Linked DNA regions of Roseiflexus sp. RS-1. The main gene of each other region encodes a partner of the protein of the gene in region 2 in a complex. Links are inferred from orthologs where the notes say so. Each region holds a gene or a part of one and is shown on either strand. Other genes may lie near its edges. The genes, in order: prfA and prmC.

Region 1 (10,438 bases), 840 kb from region 2 along the record:
GAGTGGCTCCGGCGCGATGGTCAGATCGGCAAGATCGATCACCTGAACGACCTTGCCGTTTTCGACCAGCACGTTGCCGATGGTGGCAACACGCCGTGCCGGATCGATAATCGAACCATTCTTGATCAGATACCGCATAGGAACTCTTTTCACTCGCCAGAGAGACGGTAGAGCAACGCCATCCGCACTGCCACGCCATTCGCGACCTGCTCTTCGATCACGGATTGGGCTGATGTGGCGACATCGGGCATGATCTCGACGCCTTCGTTCATCGGACCGGGGTGCATCACCAGGCAGTGCGGCGCAGCGCGCGCCACGCGCTCAGCAGTGATGGCAAAAAAGCGACTGTACTCTCGCAGGGAAGGGAGCAACCCTGCTTCCATTCGCTCCTTCTGCAAGCGCAGGGTCATAATCACATCGGCATCTTTGATACACTCGTCCAGGTTGCTGGTGATCGTCAGGTCGGGCCAGGTCGCTTTCCAGAACGACTCCGGACCGATCAACGTCTGCGGCGCACAGAGTGTCACCGAAGCGCCCATACGGGTAAAGCCCCACAGATTAGACCGCGCAACCCGGCTATGCAGAATGTCGCCGACGATCACCACCTTGAGACCCTCGATACGCCCCAGTCGCTGCCGCACTGTAAAGAGATCGAGGAGCGCCTGGGTCGGGTGCGCATGGCGCCCGTCGCCAGCGTTGATCACCGAACCGTGGAAATACTGCGCTGCCAGGTACGGCGCTCCTGACTCACTGTGGCGCATGACCAGCATATCGGCGCCAAGCGCCTGCAATGTTCGCACGGTGTCGATCAGCGATTCACCCTTCTCGACGCTGCTGCCGCGCGCCGTGAAGTTGACGACATTGGCGGAGAGCGCTTTCCCGGCGAGTTCAAACGAAATCCGGGTGCGGGTGCTCTCTTCAAAGAACATGTTGACGATCGTTTTACCGCGCAGGGTCGGCACCTGCTTGATTGCCCGCCCCAGCACCTCTTTCATGCTGACGGCGGTTTCGAGAATCTCTTCGATCTCCTGAGTTGAGAAATCGTCGAGATCGAGCACGTGCCGGCGACGATCCCGTCGTTTTCCCGCCTCCGCAGGTACGCTCATAACTCAGAACTCCTTACCCGCTGGTCGCTGTGGTGCGCACGATGAAGACGCCATCCACGCCGCCATCGACCTCATGCAGGCGGGTGGCGATCCGTTCATCGCGCGAGGTAGGTACGTTTTTCCCCACGAAATCGGCGCGGATCGGCAACTCGCGATGACCGCGATCGATCAGCACCGCCAGCTGAATGCGCGCCGGTCTGCCGAAATCGGTCAGTGCATCGAGCGCTGCGCGAATAGTGCGCCCGGTGTAGAGCACATCATCGACAAGCACGACCGTGCGCCCACTGATGTCGAAGGGAATATCGGTAGCGTGCACGACCGGCGCCGGACCGCGGATGCCGAGGTCGTCACGGTAAAGGGTGATGTCCAGCACACCGACCGGCACGCGCACGCGCTCGATCTCTTCGAGTGCAGCCGCAATGCGCATCGCCAGCGGAGCGCCACGTCGCCGGATGCCGACGAGCGCCACATCACGCACCCCGGCGTTGCGCTCGGCGATCTCGTGCGCAATACGAGTGATGGCGCGGCGGATATCATCAGCATCCAGGATCTGCTTTTCCCCCATATGCGCTACCCTTCGAGCATCTGTTTCAGGTTGCTCAGCGTTTGCTCCAGGTCTTTCTGGTTCTGCCGTTCAACGAACAGTTTGTCGAGAATCCCGCCGATCAGAGCGCCGCCCGGGACCGTGTAGTCGATGCGCACATGCACCTGTGTGCCGCTCATTTCGGGGGTCAGGCGCCACACCCAGACATTCGACAGGTCGCCGCTCCCCTCTTCGCGCAGATAGCGCCCCGGTTCAATCGCGGCGAAGGTTGTTTTGCCGCGAAAGGTCAGCGTTCCCGCCATTTTGAACGTCCAGGCAAACGTGTCGCCAACGTTGCGCCCGGTCACATCGTGCACTTCTTCGAGACCGACAACCCATTTCGGCGCGTCTTCGACGCGCAGAAGCGCCTCGAACACCGTATCAACCGGCACATTGATGAAGATGCTGTGTTCCACCGACGACATTGTCCTGCTCCTTTCCCAACTGCATGATCGAAACGTTGCGGACGGCTCCGTGCTACGGAACAGCGCAGCGCGCGATTCGGTCGTATAATACGGGAGAACAGACAGATTGACAATCGAGAAACGCTTTCTGGATCCACCATCAATGGCGCAGCATGAAACAACCGTCTATATCGGGCTTGGCAGCAACATTGGTGACCGCGTTGCCCGGCTACGGGAATCGGTCGTGCGTTTGAGCCAGGTCATCAAGGTTACGCGCGCCTCACGCCTGTATGTGCAGGCGCCGCTGGGCTATGTCAGCCAGCATGCGTTCATCAATGCAGTGGTTGAAGGTCGCACGACGCTCAAGCCGTTCGATCTGCTGGTTGAACTGCAAAAGATCGAACGTGCTATGGGGCGGCGCCGGGGGATTCAGTACGGTCCGCGCCCTATCGATCTTGACATTCTCTTTTACGGTACGGCGCAGATGGAGTCGTTTGAATTGACCATCCCCCACCCCCGTCTGGCTCAGCGCGCATTCGTCCTGAAGCCGCTTGCCGAACTTGCGCCCGATCTGATGCACCCGGTGTTGTACTATACCGTCACCCAGTTACTTGCCGATGTCGATGATGCCGACCAGGTGAAACTGTACGATCCAGGCGTCTGATGCTGATGCCGCCAGGCATCATATCCCCAGTTCTGTGCGCAGACCGGCTATCTCTTCCTCAAGTTCATGCGCCAGTGCAAGGCTGTCCGTTTCGGGCAGGAACGCCGCGTGCGCGCCGGTCAACGCTATCCGCGTCAGGTCATCGGCGGTAAAGCCGAAAAGCCGGGTTGCCATGCGATATTCATTGCACAGGGTTGTGTTGAAGAAGACCGGATCGTCGGTGTTGATCGTCAGTGGTACGCCAGCATCAAAGAGGCGACGCAGCGGATGCGCATCGAGACCAGAGACGGCGCCGGTGCGCACATTGCTGGTCGGGCAGACATCGAGCACGATATTGCGCATTCGGAGGGCAGTGATCAGTTCTGGATCGTCGATGCTGCGAATGCCATGCCCCACGCGGCGGACACCCAGCGCATCGATCGCGCCCCAGACACTTGCAGGACCGACCACTTCGCCAGCGTGCGCCATCACCTGCAACCCCGCGCGCCGGGCCGCAGCAAAAACTCCGGCAAACGGCTCCGGCGGATGGTTAATCTCATCGCCGCCGATCGACCAGCCAACCACACCATAGGGCATATTGCGGATAGCGTGCTCCAGCAGTTGCCAGGCCAGTTCCACCCCGAACTGGCGCCCATAATCGAAGACCAGCCCGAACCGCACGCCATACTCACGGGTTGCGCGTGCAAAACCGGATGCTGCACCCTGCACCACTTCATCGAGATCGAGAGCGCGGCGATGATACTGAACCGGCGAAATCATCACTTCAGCATAGCGAACGCGCTGTTTCGCCAGATCCTCGCCAAGTTCATACGCCACCTGCTCAAAATCGCGCCCGGTTGTCAGGGATCGCGCCAGAACCATGAAGATGGTCAGGAATTCGTGGAAGTTGTGATAGTTGAAGAGTTGCGCCACCCCCGCTTCATCGCGCGCTGGCAGATCGACGTCGTTGCGTTCGGCAAGCGCCAGCAGGGTAGAGGGACGAATAGCGCCTTCCAGGTGAAGGTGCAGTTCAACCTTCGGCATGCGGGTGACGAACTCATCGATCTCGGGGAGCAGTTGCTGCTGGGTGCTCACAGCCACCTCGATTCCTCAACAGACGCACCGTATCTGGTCACCAGGCGCAGGTCTACGGCGTCGATCCGTGTACGTCGGAGCGGGGCGTCGTTGCTATGAACCGGGGCGGATCAGGCGCGATCAGCGAGTTGCCACAGCCTCAAGGCGTTCGGCGTTGTCAGCAATGATCAGCGCATCGATCAGACGGTCAAGATCGCCATCGAGGATACCTGGAAGATTCGAGAAGTTTTGCCCGATCCGATGATCCGTCACCCGGTCTTGCGGAAAGTTATAGGTGCGAATCTTCTCGGCGCGTTCGCCGGCGCCGACCTGCGCCAGACGCGACTCTCCCAGTTCTTTGCGGCGCTTCTCTTCTTCGCGAGCATAGAGACGGGCGCGCAAGACGGCGAGCGCCGATGCCTTGTTCTTCAGTTGCGAACGACTATCCTGACAGGTCACAACGATTTCTTCCGGCGTTCCCGGCTTGTACACAATCCGCACCGCCGAGTCGGTGGTGTTGACCCCCTGACCGCCATGCCCGCTCGAACGAAAGACATCGACCCGATAATCGGACGGGTTCAGTTCGATCTCGGTCTCTTCAATTTCCGGCAGGACGGCGACGGTGGCAGTAGAGGTGTGAATCCGCCCGCGCGCTTCGGTGGCCGGCACCCGCTGCACGCGATGAACGCCGCCTTCGTACTTGAGGCGGCTATACGCCCCTTCGCCCTTGATCTCGAACACAATCTCTTTATAGCCGCCGGGACCGTTCTCCGTTGCGCTGATGACGTCCACATCCCACCCGCGCTGTTCGGCGTAGCGCGTATACATGCGGAACAGGTCTGCGGCGAAGAGCGCCGCCTCGTCGCCGCCTTCGCCCTGTCGCAGCTCCATGATGACATTCTTCGAGTCATTCGGGTCGCGCGGCAGCAGCAAGACCTTGATATCCGTCTCGAGTCGGGCGCGGCGCTCGATGAGATGGTCCAGTTCCTCCTGGGCGAGTTGACGCACCTCCGGATCGGTCTCGTTCGCCAGCAAGAAGCGGGTATCCTCGATCTGGCGTTCCACATCGCGGTACGCCTGATACGCCTCGACGAGCGGTTCAAGGTCGCGCTGCTCACGCACATACTGCTGCAACCGAACGGGATCGGTGGCGATCTCGGGTTGCGCCATCAGATCGAGCAGTTCGTTGTAGCGTGCAGCGACGTTGGCAAGTTTATCGATCAGAGCAAGAGCCATAGTTGTAACACCTGAAGCATTATACCATGCGCATCGGGCATGACAGAGCGCCGGGTGCCATGCCCGGCGCTCTGCGACGGTTGAGAAGCGGGTTAACCCTGCTGAGCCTGCTGCAATGCCTTCTTGCGGCGATTGCGCTCAGCACGGCGACGCTTTTCTTTGCGCTTTTCGCTTTCAGAAATAAAATGCATCTTCTCGCGGAAGGTCTTGGTGATGCGCTCGGCAACAACAACCTTGTTGAATCGACGAAGCAATTGATCAACGGTCTCGCCGTCGCGTCGTTCTACTCGCATATTTCTGGCTTATCCACACACGCTGGTGATTCACCCGGCGCGGAAGAACAACCTGTTCACCTCCCCCCGGCGCAGCATTACGGTGCGATCTGCGCCTGCACCGCTTGCACATCCTTTAGTATACACGCTCGATCTGGATCGCGCAACCTGGATGCAAAACCGCGAAACCGGCACATGCCCTGTCCGTTTGCTTATTCCCAACTCCCCGCTTCCCAGCCATATTCAATGCCGTGTTGCTGCAGGAGCGCCTGGAGGCGTGCGTCGGCTTCGATCAGTTCGGTGATCCGGCTGACTGCTGCGTTCAATACGTCCTTCGTGATTGCCCGATCTGCTGCCAGATCGGCGGGAACGTCAAACAGAATGGCGAAGGTATGACGGATGTACTCGTCGCCAGTTGTCATAGGTTGCTCCGTGATTTCAGTTACGGCGTAACAATCGTAAACGACGCTCCCGTGCTCCTGCCGAACACATCCGGCGCATATGTTCGATACGCAGTTGCCGGCAGCGCGACGTATGTCCCTGGAACGGTCGCCCGCGCCAGATAGGTGTAGGTGTAGACCCCTTTCGGCAGGTCGGTGGCAAAGAGCGCCACCCGCCCATCGCGCACTTCGGTGTGCGTAAAGTACCACCAGTAGGGCATCGCGTCACCGCCTTCGATCCGCGGCGCCAGCGTCGCTTCCCGCGCTGCTGCAGTGGTTGTCTTCAGGCTGGCATCCAGCGCTTCCAACCCACCGGGAAGGAAGTCCTCCACGGTCAGGTAGCGCACATCGGTTGGGACGCGCAGGGTGATGCGGACCTGCACCAGGTCGCCCTGGCGCGCCTGAGTGATCAGTTGCCCGGTTGGAGTGAGCGTGTCGCTGGCGACGGCGATATACTCGCGCTGCACGATGAATCCCCGATCAAGCGCCTGAGCAGTGGCGACATCCTCAGCGTAGCGCAGGCGCACGGTGTAGTAGAGCCGCCCTTTGCTGCTCTGTCCGGGTCTTGCCTGCCGTTGCAGCGCCACCTGATTGCCTTCGGGTTTCAGTTCGGATGCTGCAATGATCACCCGATCAGTCTCGCGCAGGGTGTCACGCGTGACGGTCGCTTCGCGGAGGGTGCGCCCGTCGAGTGTTGCGCGATAGCGGTAGTCGGCTTGCAGGTCATCGGTCTGGCTCGCGTATTCGGCAAGCGCAAGCACGGCGCCCGCCGAATCGTAGGTCGTGCGCCAGACATCACGCTCCCGCTCGCCCATCAACCAGCGCGCTGCGTTAGGAATTAAGAAGTTCTGCGGATCGGCGCGCAACAGCGCACGCAACGCCAGACCGGTGGTAGTCACGTCGCTGTCAAGTCCCCAGAACCACATGTCCCCTGCATCCCAGTGCGCATCGGATGCCGTCAGCACGGCCCGCCCCATCAGTTCGGCAAGGAGCGTCTTGATGCGACTCTCCTCGCTCCCAGCCGTCTGGAGCGCCATAAGCAGGTAGGCTTTTCCGGCAGGTGTGAGATTGTTCCGTTCGTTGTACAGGTTCACCAACCGTCCACGATCCGGCTTCCCTGCTTCACCAAGGACAAAGAGCACATAGACGCGGTCATTGGGGTCGTTCAGGCGCCGGGAGTCATTGAGCGCTTCGGTCAGGAAGGTCAGCGCCTGATCCAGCATCGACTGATCCACGGCAAACCCGGCGCGTTGCGCCTCCACCAGACCCTGAACGGCATACGCCGTAAGATAGGGATCGCTCCGGTCGCCGCTCCACCATCCCCAACCGCCATCGAGTTGTTGCAGCGCAGAAAGACGCTGCACGCCATTCGTTACGCTGCGCTCCAGCGTTGCGCGCAACTGCGGGTCGTCGAAGCCCGCCTGCTGGATCAGACGGTAGGACGCGACTGCTGGCAGAAAACTGCTGACAGTTGCTTCGCTGCTGAAGTACGGCGCGCTCGCCAGTTTCTCGACACCTTTGACAATGCCAGCGACCAGCGACGGTGTGAGATCCAGTTCGACCCGCGCACTGGCGATTTTCTCCGGCGGCAGTTTGATCGTTTCGACCACCTGATCGATCACCTGACCGGCGCTGGCGGTCGCTTCGGCAGTAGTAAGCCGACGCAGCGGCGCCCGCGTCTCGATGGCATCCTGGTACCCTCCACCGACGGCGCGTACCGTCAGCAACGCTTCATCGCTTTCACCGGGCGGCTCATTGACCGTCGCCTGCCAGCGCACCAGCACGGTTCCGTTTGCCGGAACATTAACCTGCTGCTCGGTCGGTCCGTCAATGGTCAGCGCAGGGTTGGGCGCGATCCGCACTGTCGCGTCGATGGCGGCGCTCGTGGTGTTCTGCACCACCACCTGCAACACCGGGCGGTCGCCGACGGTGAGCGCACGCGGCAGGGTTGGACGCAGGAGCAATGGTTTGCTGGAAACAATGTCGATCGTTGCTTCACCAACCAGGGTATCGGCGGTGATGGCGCGCGCCGTCAGGCGCCAGGTCGTCAGGTTGTCCGGCAGGGTCACGCTGAACTGCGCCATGCCGTTATCATCGGTGACCAGCGCCGGGTTCCAGAAGGCGGTATCGAGAAAATCGCGTCGGACGAGGGTTCCTGCTTCCAGACCGCCGCCACCGCCTTTGTCGCCCGGTTGTAGCCGCAACGTCACCCGATCAACCAGCGCCGTCAGCGGGTTGGAGGTGAATACGCCAAGCGCGCGCTGATTGTAGAACGCCTGGAGCAGTGACGGATTGGGATCATCAAACAGCGTCAGCACCGCCTTATCGACCAGCGCCAGCGCCACCTCGGCACGCACCCCCTTGCCGGTGTAGTCGGTCGCTTTCACCGTGTAAGTGACCGTATCGCGCGGACCGACCTGTGTTTTATCAGGGGTGAGCGTCAGGGTCAGTTCCTGACGTTCAGTTGAGACCGGCAGTTTCACGATACCCACCCGCAGATCGGGCGCGGCGGGCGCATCGACGCTGCTGCCGTCACCCGGCGCTTTGATCAGCGTCAGCGAAACGTACACGTTTGGCGCATACTCCTCACGGATGGGAACCTGCAACACACCGGTCGAACCCTGGATCGTCAGAACGCGATGTTCGATAACATTGCCGCGTTCGATGGTGAGTAGCGCGGTCGTGTCCGGGTAGGGCGCCGTCACCAGGATCGTTGCAGTGTCGCCGGGCTTATAGCGGCGTTTGTCGGCGATCAGATCGACGCGGTTGCTGTCATCGACTCCCCAGAAGACAATGCCGCCGGAAGCCCACGTATAGGCGCTCGTCTGCACAACCCGTCCCGCGTCATCCTTCCCTTTTGCCACAATCCGGTAGAGACCGCCCTGCGGCGGCGTGAATTGCACCTGCCCGCGCCCCTGCCCGTCGGTGACGGCGGAGAGCGTCTCGATCAGCGTATCGGTGTAGGCGGATGTCCAGTAGAAACGCCCATCGGCGCCCTGTTCGCGCACACTGTACCACTCGCGCTCATAGACCTCCACATCCAGCGAACGGTTCGGCGCCGGATTGCCTTGAGGCGTCAGGGTGATGATTGAGATTTGCTGCGGTTGCCCGGCGCTGGCAACATATCCTTCAGGGCGCAGACCGACGTAGAACGCGCCAGCGTGAACCGTTACCACCCCCTGGGCGGCGATCACCTGACCATCAACATCGGTCACCTCGACATCGATGGTCAGCGTCTGGCTGCCGGTGCGCACTCCGCTGTCCAGAGGACGGCGTTCATAGATCGACGCGGGAAGCGTCAGGGCGAACCGTCCCTGTGCATCAGTCGCCCCCTCACCTTCAGCAATCAGTTCGCCAAAAAGGAACGATGGTTCACCGGCGGCATACCAGGCATACGCATTATCGAAATCGGCGAAACTGAAGTTTGGCGCCGCGTCGCTGAAGAACCAGAAGGGTTGCGCAAGGACGCGCCAGCGCACCGGCGCTCTGGCAGGCGCGCCGCCCGCAAAGTAGGCAGCCTGGACATTGACATTCAACGGATCGCCGCGCAGCAGATCGGTGGCAGCCGGCGTGACAGTGACTTCAAAGGCGGGCACGCGATACTCGGCAACCAGAAAACTGCCGAATACGGCGGGATCGGTTTCATCGACTCCCTGCACACCACCGAGCCGCGCTACCATCGAGTAGGACCCCAGCGGCGCTCCCTGCGCCAGCGGCAGGTCGACGTTGAATGTTCCGAAGGCGCTGAAGGTGAGGGTTGTCGAAAAAACGGTGTTTCCCTCCGGATCACTCACGTACAGATACGCGCGGTCACCGGCGCCGGGAAGGACATACCGCTCCGCCTGACCCTGCCCCGCACTAACGGCAATGCCGCGCAATGCGCCACGCAATCGCACCGTCTGACCCGGACGATAGATCGGTTTGTCGGTCAGCAGACTCCCGGCAAATTTCTGCGGCTGGTAGTCGGCTGGCACACCGAAACTCCAGGGATCGATCCCGGAAGACCACTCGGTGGTGGTGAATGTCTGCACCCTGTCGCCATCCGACGACCAGACGAACAGGGACCACACATCACGCGCATCGAACGGCGCTTCCAACACACCGTCCGCATTGGTGCGCCCCAGATCGACGGGTGTACTGAGACCGGTCTCATACCGGTAGGCGGCAGCACGCACCGGTAGTCCCGCAACCGGCTTGCCGGTGGACAGATCAACCGCCCAGACGAACAGGCGATCCGTGCCACGCTTCACCGTCAGCGCATATGGGCTGACCGCCATCACCTGACGATCAACCAGATCGCCCGACGCGCGCAACTCCAGATAGTAGAGACCTGCCTCCAGCGCGCCGACCTCGATGATTCCGACCCTCCCCTTGTTGCGTTCGCCGCCGAGCGATTGCGTTCCCCCGGTCACAATATCGTTCGCTGCTGGCGAAAAATCCCTCCAGTACTCATAACTCAGCATCAGTTTCGCCGCCTGTTCCGGCGACAGCCGCGAAATTCGCCACTCGACGTCTGGCACGTTGATCCATTGGATCGGAACTCGTACCGTGCCAGCAGCGCGATAAAAACCGGCGCGGTAGGAACCGATCAGACTGAGTGACGGCTCACGCGGACCGACGCGGAAGGTCGCTGTCACATCGCGCCCCAGTGCGACGCCGAAGGGATCGCGCGCTGCCGCC
Region 2 (10,379 bases):
CCTCACGGACGCGCGGAAAATCCTCAATAAAGGTGTATAACCCTTCGATGGCTTTGGCGCGGGTGCGGGTGCGTTCGTAGGGCACAATTTCGCCATCATCGAGCAGGAGGAGCGGCTTGATGCGCTGCATCGATCCGAGAACGGTCGTTGCCAGCGCCAGGCGCCCGCTATGTTCGAGATACTCGATGGTATCGACAAAGAAGACAAGATGGCAATGTTGAATCAGGAGGTTGATCAGGTGCGCTGTCTCTTCGGGAGTTGCACCATCGCGCGCCGCTCGCGCCGCGTGCACCACGACCATGCCCAGTGCCATCGAGAGGAGTTTACTGTCGATAACTTCGACCCGGCTCGACGATGCCGGCAAACGGTTGCGCGCCTGCTGCGCCACGTGGTAGGCTGGCACGAGACGACCGGAAAGATGGAGTGAGAAGATATGTTCATACTCCACAGTCAAACGCCGGTAGAGTTGCTCGAACGCCGTCATCGGCGGAGGTTGCACGGTCACCTGAGTCCGATTCTCCTGCAAGGCCTGATAGAACTGCTCTGCAGTAATGTCGAGACCAGCCCGGTAACTCTGATTACCGATGACGATCTGCATCGGTACAATCTCGATGCCTAGTTCATGGGCAACACTCAACGGGATGTCGCAGGAACTATCGGTCACGATTTTGATGCTTGCCATACGTTTCTCATTTCACATGCGCAAGGATTGCGGGACTTCCGGCGGCATCTATTCGAGCGCAATGATCATGCTGTCGCCGGGTTGCCCGCCAGCGTGTATTTCGACATGCAGCGCGGGGAAAGCGGCGCGAATCGCTTCCGCCAGCATTTCAGCCCGGGCAACATCGCCCCCCCGACTATAGTACAGCGTTGCGATCTCAGCAGCGTCAGCCCCGTGCTGGCGCAGTGCATGGCACACATTATACGCATCTTGCGGCGCTTCTGCAGGCACGTGTCGTTCGCCGTCCTGTTGCACCTCGAATGTAATCACCTGCACGCGCTCCGCTGCCGCCTTCATCATCTGGAGGTTCTGATCAATCCCGGCTTGAAAGTTCAGCGCCAGCAGCGCGGCAATCCCCTGGGGCGACGACATTGCCGGTACGACATCGATGCGTCGGTTGACCTGTTGCGCTGCACTGCGCGCGGTCTCCAGCGCCTGCGGATCGTTGGGCAGAACGATCATGCTGCGCTCCGCCACACGCTCAAAGAGCGCCAGCCATTCATCGACCGTCGGCGTCGCTACGGTTTCCTCCACCAGGCTGGCGCCCAGGTCGCGCAGGATTGCTGCAAAACCAGCGCCCGGCGCCAGGGCAATGATCCCGACCGCTTCGGGCGCTGCGGCAATGTCCGCCTGTTCGACCGGAACCGGTGCGCTGGAGTGCAATGCAGCACGTTGCAGATCCATGTTGACGACTTCGACCTGGTCGAGTGCGCCATACTCCAGCGCCTGGTTGAGCGCATCACCCGGTCGCAGGGTGTGGAGATGAATTTTCACCAGCGCCTGATCCCCCGCGACCACCAGTGAGTCGCCGAGCGTTGCAAACACACGCCGGAGCGTGTCCAGCGATACCGTCACCCGATGGATCACGAAACTGGTGCAGTAGCCGACTGCATCTGCATGATCCGTGACGAGCGCTGGCGCTGTGACCGGCGGTGTGAACGACCCGCCTGTTTCGCCGCGCGCGTAGCGCAGTAGCGCTTCGAGCAGCACCAGCATGCCCTGACCACCGGCATCGACCACCCCTGCCTCGCGCAGGGTCGCCAGCAGTTGCGGCGTTCGTGCCACCGCTGCACGCGCTTCACGCACCGCCGCATCGAGTACAGCGCCAAGCGACGCCTCGCCAGCCGCAATTGCACGCTGTGCCGCTTCACCGGCGCAGCGAATGACGGTCAGCATCGTGCCTTCCACCGGGCGCAGCACCGCTTCATAGGCGCGCGCGCTTCCGTGCGCCAGCGCTGCTGCCATTTCGCGCCCGCTCATCAGGTGATGCCCGGCGAGAGCAGCGGCGACACCGCGCAGCATCTGCGACAGAATGATGCCCGAATTACCGCGCCCGCGCAGTGTTGCCCAGTACCCGACCCGTTCCGCCACCACACCGCACGATGGGTCTGGCGCAATGTCGCGCAACGCCCCACTGAGCGTCAGCGCCATATTCGTGCCGGTATCGCCGTCGGGAACCGGAAACACATTCAGCGCATTGAGCGACGCAGCGTGGCGCTCAAGATCGTGCGCGGCTGCGCGCAGCGCTTCCAGCAGATGTTCACCATTCCACGCGCCGGTCATGATCGTCCTCCCACCCCCTGCACGCGAATGTTGACCATCGGCTCAGGGAGATCAAGCGCAAAGGACAACGCCGCGCGCACCGCAGACTGTGCAGCATGCGCCACATCGGCAATCGGTTTGCCTGCCTGCACAATCAGATACACATCGACGGCGAGTGAGTTCTGGTGCAGGTGCACCTCAATGCCGCGCCGTGCGTCGCCTGGCGGCAGGATGATCGGCGGACCCTGCGGATCGCTCAGCCCTGCAACGCCATCACACCGTAGAGCAGCAGCAGCGGCAATCGAGGCGATAGCACGCGGGGCAACGGTTGCGCGTCCGGCCGGAATGGTGATGGTTGCGGATCGATTGTGCATAGCGCTGGCATCCTTAATGCAAAGGTTGCGTCTTCCTTCGGAATATGGTATAGTCTCCCACCAGTGTGTCAATGACATCAAGAAGTTCCTGGCGCAGCCGGGGGAGTGATTGCTGGTATGGCAAAGTGCATGGTTTGCAACAAGAGCGTCAGTTTTGGACGAAACATCCGGCACAAAGCGTCGGGTGGCTGGGCACGGCGCGCGCCGAAGACCAATCGCACCTTCAAGCCGAATGTGCAGAAAACAACGATCATGGTCGATGGCGAGAAAGTACAGATCAAGGTTTGCACCAGGTGCCTGCGCACAATGTACCGGGCGCGCTGAATATTGTTCGACTGACCGCTCAGGCTGGCGTCGCGCTGCGATGCCAGCCTTTTTCGTTGCCGGGCTGGAATGAAAACGCCCGCCATTATAGCGGATAGGGTCAGGACGTGCAATTCAGCACGTAGCGCCGCAAAGCGCAGGCAACGCCTGCCTCGCCGACCGGCGGCAGAACGGCGTGCGCCTGCGCGCGCACGGCAGGAACGGCATTGCCCATTGCCAGACCCAACCCGGCCCAGGTGATCATCGAAAGATCGTTCTCCTGATCACCGATCGCCATCACCTCTTCGCGCGCAACACCCAGTGACTCCGCCAGCGTCGCCAGCGCCTGCCCTTTGCTGACGTGCGGCGCTGTGAGTTCGCCAAAGATGGCATGTGAACGAATAATCGCCAGCGCCTCGCCAAACCGGTCGCTCAGTCGCGCCAGCTCACGTTCGACAACCTGCGGCTCTGCCACAAACAGGAGTTTGGTCGGCGCCATTCGTGCAACCAGACGCTCCAGATCGGGTGCGACGACAATCTCGTTCTCCTCCGGGTGGAACGCCAGGTACGCTTCGAGTTCAGATCGATGCGCAGCGATGTAGTGAACATCGTGAATATAGGCGATCACGAAGATATCGGCATCGAGCAGCGCGTGCACTGCCGCAGCAGCGAGATCGGCAGGCATCGTCGCGTGGTACAGCGTCTCACCGGTGAGCGGATGGCGCACCAGCGCACCCTGGTAGCAGATGATCGGCGCACGGATGTCGAGTTCGCGCGCAAACGGCATCGCTGCGTTAAACATACGCCCGGTCGCCAGGGTCACATGAATGCCGCGCGCCTGAACTGCGGCAATCGTTTCACGCACATCGGGGTGAATGACCAGATCACGGTCAATCACGGTGCCATCGAGATCAAGGGCGATTAATCGGAAAAGCATATCACCACTCGATCACGTCCGGCAAGGTCTTGTCGGACGCGAATGACTGCTTCGGGAAACGCCTGCCGCGCCAGATCGACGACCGCACGCGCCTGGGTTGCGCCAATCTCCAGCATCAGTGCACCGCCGGGTCGCAGCGCTGACGGCGCTGCCGCAAACAAACGACGATAGACCGCAAGACCATCACTCCCGCCGTCGAGCGCCAGGTGCGGTTCGTGCATGCGTACACCGGGATCAACCTCGTTGAGAACGGTATACGGAGGATTACTGACCAGCAGATCGACCGGTTGCGGCAACGGCGCCAGCAAGTCGCCGTTCAGAAGCGTCACGCTGGCGTCAACGTGATGACGTATGACATTCTGCCGGGCAACCGCCAGCGCATCGCGGGAAAGATCGATGGCATAAATATGCGCCTGAGGAAGGTGAACTGCCAGCGCGACAGCGATACATCCGCTCCCCGTACCGATATCTGCGATCACGAGCGGGGCGGGGCGGTGTTTTGCCCATTCCAGCGCCGCATCGACCAGCGTTTCGGTTTCGGGGCGCGGCACGAGCACGCGCCGGTCTACGACAAACTCAAGACCATAGAACTCTTTCCGCCCAACCAGGTAGGCGACCGGTTCACGCGCGGCGCGGCGCAGTATCAGCGTGCGAAACTGATGGAGCGATTCGTCGGTAAAGGGTTCCTCAAGCCTGGACAGCACCCGTGCGCGTGACCATCCCAGCGTATGCGCCAGCAGCACCTCAGCGTCCAGGCGCGGCGTCTCACTCGCGTCACGCAGCGTTTCGACCGCCCAGACAATAGCGTCGGCAAGCGTGACGCGAAGGGCAGAACCTGTCACCGCTACTCCTCACAGGTCAACGCCTGCTCGAGAGCGGCAACCATACGCCCGATCTGCGCAAAAGTCGCCGGATAGATCACCCGTTCGCGTTCAGGCAAACCTGGCGCCCAGTGGTAGCGGGCAATCGTGGCGGAAGGGCGATCATCGCAGCGGATCACGACTTCCCAGTAGGTCACATCGTCACCTTCGCGCAGCGGCGGCGACGAGCGCAACTGCGCGATACCCTCATCACCATCGAGTTCCCAGACCGCCAGCGGCTCCTCGAGGAACCCCAACGACCGGATCGCTACGGCTGCATGGTCGCTGAGCCAGGCGCGTGCATCATCGATGACCGGCGCAGTGCGGCAGGTCGTCGCAAGTTCGCACAACGCAACGCTGAAGCGATCCAGATCGGCAAGATCGATGCGCACATCGACCGACCCGGTGGACACCCCTATGACTTTGAGACCATCATCGGTCCAGGAAAGCGCACTCACCGCGTGCGGACCCTCGCTTGCCAGGCGCTTCAAGGCATCAACCGTTTGTTTACCGGACATCATGGTTCCTCTCCAGGTCATCAATCCATCTTCCGTTCCGAGAAATCGCGTCCGTCGAACGTAATCAACCGCCGCTTCTCGTCCACCACCGTCTCGAGGTGCACCGGGCGCGTCCAGATACGCTGGATATTGCGCATCGTATCACGGGCATAATCCATCTTCAACTCGACCCCCTCATAGCGATGGCGCAGATAGAGTTCACCGCGATTATTGTAATTGCCATCCTCGACATAGATGAACGGTTGACCGAAATTCGTCAGGCGGAACAGGAGTTTCTCCTTGATCTCCTTGAACTCGCGCGACGCGATCTCATACATATCTGTATCACGATTGTAGCGGAATGTAAAGAGCTTCTGCTGCATCACGAACTCAGGAGTCAGGAACTCATCAATGAACGTCACATCGTTGTAGAGGCGACGTATCTCGAACAGTTTCTGCCGCCCCAAACCGAGTTGCTTATCCCAGTTCAGTTTCTCAGCCAGGTCTTCACACTCCTCATACTCCTTCCCGAAGCGTCCGGTATTCCAGCGATGCTCGATATCGCGCAGCAATTCAAGACCGAGCTTATATGGATTGAGACGACCGGGGTGCACCGCCACCACGCCGGAATGATGGTCGGCAAAATCGATCAGTTCATCATCGCGCAGCGCCCGGCGCGTCATAATCTCCGAGTGCCAGTAACTGGCCCAACCCTCGTTGAGTATCTTCGTCATCCCCTGGGGGGCGAAGTAATATGCTTCATCGCGCACAATTTCGAGGATGGAATGCTGCCAGCGTTCCAGCGGCGCATAATTCATAAGGAAGAGGAGCACGTCCTTCTGCGGATGTTCCGGGAACTTCTTATGGCGGGCGCGCTCCGCTTCGAGACGTTTCCGCTGCTGTTCGAGGAACTCCGGCGGGTTGATATAATCGCGCATGTAACTACGCTCAACCGGCAACCCCTCCACCACCGGCGGCTCATCTTCCGCCAGCACCGACTGATGGGTCTGCGCTTCGGGGCGTTTGATATACGGCGCGTGATAGTCGATCAGATTTTCGAGCGAGAGACAGATATCGATAAACTCTTCGACCGTCTCATAGCCGTAGCGATCGATCATGCGCTGCACGCGGGCGGCGTGGTTCGCCATTTCGTCAAGCATCTTGCGATTCGTATGCGCGAACCACATATTGTTCTTGAAGAAATCGACATGCGCCGCAACATGCGCCATGACCATCTTCTGCGTCACCATCTCGTTGCCTTCGAGCAGGTACGCATACGACGGATTGGTATTGATCACCATCTCATAGATCGTCGAGCCAAGCCAGACGTGGCCCTTTATGAGCTGGTCATACTCCATCCCGAAGCGCCAGTGGGGATAGCGGATGGGAAACCCTCCCAACGCCGCCGTCTCGTAGAGCGTGCGGTAGTCGAGCACCTCATAAATGATGGGGAAGAAATCAAGCCCATACTCTTTCGCATAGGCTTCGATCTCCTCCCACGCTGCCTGCAACTCTGGTGGAAGACGAGTACTCTTCATAGATGTTTTGTGTGTCCTGATCTGCACTACCTTCCCTTGCCGAGAAAGTCCTTGATCGCGTCGTAGATATCGTCGCGATCGGCGATCTCCGAGATCACCAGCCCATCGTGCTTGCCCAGGTGCTCCTCCAGGTCATGGGCGAAGCGACCGGATCCATACAGCGAACGCACCTGACCATAGCAGAACTGGTTGACTTTGGGAAGGAGTTGGGTGCGCAGCAATTCAATACATTCGCGGGTATCGCCCCCGCCCCAGTTGTCGCCGTCGGAGAAGTGGAAGGGATAGATGTTCCACTCATCGGCGGGATAGCGCTCATCGATCAGTTTGTTGCACAGTTTGTACGCCGAACTGATCTTCGTGCCGCCCCCCTCACGAATATGGTAGAACGTCTCCTGATCGACCTCCTTCGCCGCAGCGTCGTGCACGATGTAGCGAATATCGATCGCTTTGTACTGCGAGCGCAGCCAGGTTTCGATCCAGAATGCCGTGATGCGCACCAGTTCCTTCTGCTCGGCGCCCATCGAGCCGCTGACGTCCATCATATAGATGATGACGGCATTCGACTCGGGTTGGAGCGTTTCCTTCCAGGAACGGAAGCGCATATCCTGTCGGATCGGCACCACAATCGGATCGGCGATGTTGTATTCGCCCGACGAAATCTGACGTTTGAGCGCCTCGCGGTACGTGCGCTTGAAATGCCGCAGCGAGTCCGGTCCGACGCGACGAATGCCGGAGTAGCGGTCTTTCTGCGAAATGATGTTCTTTTTGCCTTTCGGCTGAATGTTGGGTAATTGCAGTTCCTCGCCGAGGATCTGCGCCAATTCCTCCAGGGTGACATCAACCTCGATGATATGCTGCCCTGGTTCGGATCCGGCCTCACCCTGACCCGACTGCCCATCGCCCTGCGCGATCGGGTCGCCGACATTCCCATCGCCCTGACCGACGCCACCGCCCTGGCGCGTGCCGTAGCGAAACTGCGGCAGATCGATCTGCGGCAGCGGGATCGAGACATACTTACGCCCCTGGCGACCGATCATTTCGCCCTGCGACATGTATTTTCGCAGGTCTTTTTTGATCTTGCCGCGCACAATCTGGCGAAAGCGGTTCAGATCGCGCTCAACGCGGTGTATCGACATAGCATGCACCTTTTTGGAGAGACTGGATCAGGAAGGAACTGCTCCAGGCAGCCCCCCTGATCCCCAGGACAACCGCTGACGCCCTGCCAGACGCCATCACGACCGTTTTCCGGCGCCCGTCCTGGCTTCGTTCAACGTTTCACATCGCCACGTGCGAAGATGCTCGCTACATAGTTGAGCACATCGGTCGCACTCTGCTCATTGTAGCCGAAATCGCGGATCAGGCGCGCCTTGACGACATCGATCTTTTCCTGGGTATCCTTATCGATCACCCGTGAGACGAGCGATGTGAGTTTGATCGAGTCTTTCTGGTCCTCGAACAGTTTGAGTTCGAGCGCCTTGTGGAGCCGCTCGTTCGTCTTGTAATCGAACGTCTTGCCCTCGACCGCCAGCGCACCGATGTAGTTCATGATCTCGCGGCGGAAGTCATCTTTGCGGCTCTCGGGAATATCGATCTTTTCCTCGATCGACCGCATCAACCGCTCATCAGGTTCCTCGAACTGCCCGGTAAACTTGTTGCGCACGCGCTCGCGCTGCGTATAGGCTTTGATGTTGTCGATATAGTTGGCGCAGAGACGCTTGATCGCTTCCTCGTCGGCGCTGATGGCGCGCTGCACTTCGTTCTTCACGATCTCGGTATACTCCTCTTTTACCACCGAGAGCAGGTCGCGGTAGCGTTTGCGATCCTCCTCCGAGGTGATAAGCGCATGGTTCTTCAGACCATTCTCCAGTTCGTTCAGCACCATGAACGGGTTGATATACCCGTCCGCCTGGTAATTGACCAGCGCGTTCGAGATTTTATCCTGGATATAGCGTGGGCTGATGCCCTGCATGCCCTCATTGGGCGCTTCCTTGCGCAGTTCTTTGATGTTGTCCTCGGTGAAGCCCGGCAGGGTGCGCCCGTTGTAGAGTTTGAGCTTCTGCAACAGGGTCAGGTTCGGCTTCTTTGGTTCTTCCAGGCGCGTCAACACCGCCCACATCGCCGCCACTTCGAGTGTGTGCGGCGCGATATGCACCTTGACTCGCTTCTTATTAAAATCGCGCTCGTAGATTTTAATCTCATCGCGCAGGCGGGTGATGTAGGGAATATCGATGCGAACGGTACGATCCTTGAGCGCCTCCATGAACTCGTTGTTTTCGAGGCGTCGATACTCCGGTGAGTTCGTGTGCCCGATGATCACCTCATCGATATCGGTCTGTGCGAACTTCTTCGACTTGATCTTGTGCTCCTGCGACGCGCCGAGCAGATCATAGAGAAAGGCGACATCGAGCTTGAGCATCTCGATGAACTCGATGATGCCGCGGTTGGCGATGTTGAACTCGCCGTCGAAGTTGAACGCGCGCGGGTCGGAGTCCGATCCGTAGATCGCAATCTTGCGATAGTTGATATCGCCCGTCAGTTCGGTCGAGTCCTGGTTCTTCTCGTCCTTGGGCTGGAAGGTGCCGATCCCGATGCGATCCTGCTCGCTGAACACCAGGCGCCGCACCCGAACGTGGCGGATCACCTGACTCCAATCACCCTGGTAGCGCAGCATCAGGTCACGGAAGTTGAAGCGGCACGCCGGGCAGAGATCTCCCTCGATGCGGATAGGATATTCGCCGTTGTACCCATCGGTCAACTCTTCAATGAAGCGCTCGCGCGCCTCTGCCGGAATGAGACGCAGCGGCTCCTCGTGCATCGGGCACTTTTCCCACTCCGACTCCGGCACCTGGCGCCAGTCCCAGTTCTCGGAGTCGATCGTCCCCATGTACCAGTCGAACGTATAGAGCGCGCCGGCTTCCGTCTTCGAGTAGTGCTCAAGCCCGCGCTTCAGACGCCGGACAATGGTGGACTTTGACGAACCAACCGGACCGTGGAGCAGCAAGACGCGCTTCTCGGTGCCATACCCCTGCGCCGCTGCTTTGAAAAAGTTGACCAGGCGCATCAGCGGGATTTCGAGACCGAAGATCGCATCATCAATATCGAACGACGGATCGCTGAAGAAGTGATACCGGATCAACTTCTTCTTGGCATCGATAAACTCTTCGTACCCATACGACATGATCATGTCGTAGATACGCTGGAATGCATTGCGCGTCACCTTCGGGTTCCGGGCAACGATATCCAGATAATCGCCGAAGGTGCCGGTCCAGTTCAGTTCACGGAACTTTTTGAGATCCTGGAGCTCGACCACCCGCTGCAGCAACGAAACGCCGCTCTGGATTGTCATGAATGATCCTCCTGGTTTGATGCCGCTCTTCGCGTCGCCCGCGAATGCCTGCGGCACAATGGACCGAATGCAATAGTGTGTGCTATTGCCGCCGGTCGGGTATCTGTGGTCCTGATAACGTGCATTGACTTCCAAACTGTAGATATGGTGCGCTGCCCCGACGAAGAGATGCGGCTAACCGCAGATATTTGCACCCGCTGGCTGCTGCACCTGTACAGCTAGACATCTCAGGGGGCGGGTAGGAGGCCTGGTTTTCCAGGT

What was found.
Region 1: the proteins of prmC (region 2) and prfA are in contact, whole or in part, in a crystal structure (PDB 2B3T), measured with the Escherichia coli proteins. The link is inferred for Roseiflexus sp. RS-1 from one-to-one orthologs.

What each region holds. Positions count from the first base shown.
Region 1 is NC_009523.1:3,573,695-3,584,132, forward strand. What follows is about bases 2,994-5,946. They hold prfA (peptide chain release factor 1), read right to left. Parts: upstream 5,035-5,946; coding sequence 3,952-5,034; downstream 2,994-3,951. Other genes in these bases: add (adenosine deaminase), read right to left, coding at 2,994-3,837; rpsU (30S ribosomal protein S21), read right to left, coding at 5,139-5,339; ROSERS_RS14770 (hypothetical protein), read right to left, coding at 5,531-5,740; ROSERS_RS14775 (Ig-like domain-containing alpha-2-macroglobulin family protein), read right to left, coding at 5,761-5,946. Outside these bases: ROSERS_RS14730 (dihydroorotase), read right to left, coding at 1-138; ROSERS_RS14735 (aspartate carbamoyltransferase catalytic subunit), read right to left, coding at 150-1,106; bifunctional pyr operon transcriptional regulator/uracil phosphoribosyltransferase PyrR, read right to left, coding at 1,120-1,671; ROSERS_RS14745 (SRPBCC family protein), read right to left, coding at 1,677-2,114; folK (2-amino-4-hydroxy-6-hydroxymethyldihydropteridine diphosphokinase), read left to right, coding at 2,257-2,757; more of add, read right to left, coding at 2,776-2,993; more of ROSERS_RS14775, read right to left, coding at 5,947-10,438. UniProt on the Escherichia coli protein: Peptide chain release factor 1 directs the termination of translation in response to the peptide chain termination codons UAG and UAA.
Region 2 is NC_009523.1:4,412,308-4,422,686, forward strand. What follows is about bases 2,791-5,684. They hold prmC (peptide chain release factor N(5)-glutamine methyltransferase), read right to left. Parts: upstream 4,720-5,684; coding sequence 3,862-4,719; downstream 2,791-3,861. Other genes in these bases: ROSERS_RS18165 (large ribosomal subunit protein bL28), read left to right, coding at 2,791-2,961; ROSERS_RS18170 (Cof-type HAD-IIB family hydrolase), read right to left, coding at 3,062-3,877; ROSERS_RS18180 (hypothetical protein), read right to left, coding at 4,722-5,258; ROSERS_RS18185 (SpoVR family protein), read right to left, coding at 5,276-5,684. Outside these bases: ROSERS_RS18150 (DegV family protein), read right to left, coding at 1-682; ROSERS_RS18155 (DAK2 domain-containing protein), read right to left, coding at 731-2,284; ROSERS_RS18160 (Asp23/Gls24 family envelope stress response protein), read right to left, coding at 2,281-2,637; more of ROSERS_RS18165, read left to right, coding at 2,755-2,790; more of ROSERS_RS18185, read right to left, coding at 5,685-6,772; ROSERS_RS18190 (DUF444 family protein), read right to left, coding at 6,799-7,908; ROSERS_RS18195 (PrkA family serine protein kinase), read right to left, coding at 8,040-10,118. UniProt on the Escherichia coli protein: Methylates the class 1 translation termination release factors RF1/PrfA and RF2/PrfB on the glutamine residue of the universally conserved GGQ motif, i.e. on 'Gln-235' in RF1 and on 'Gln-252' in RF2.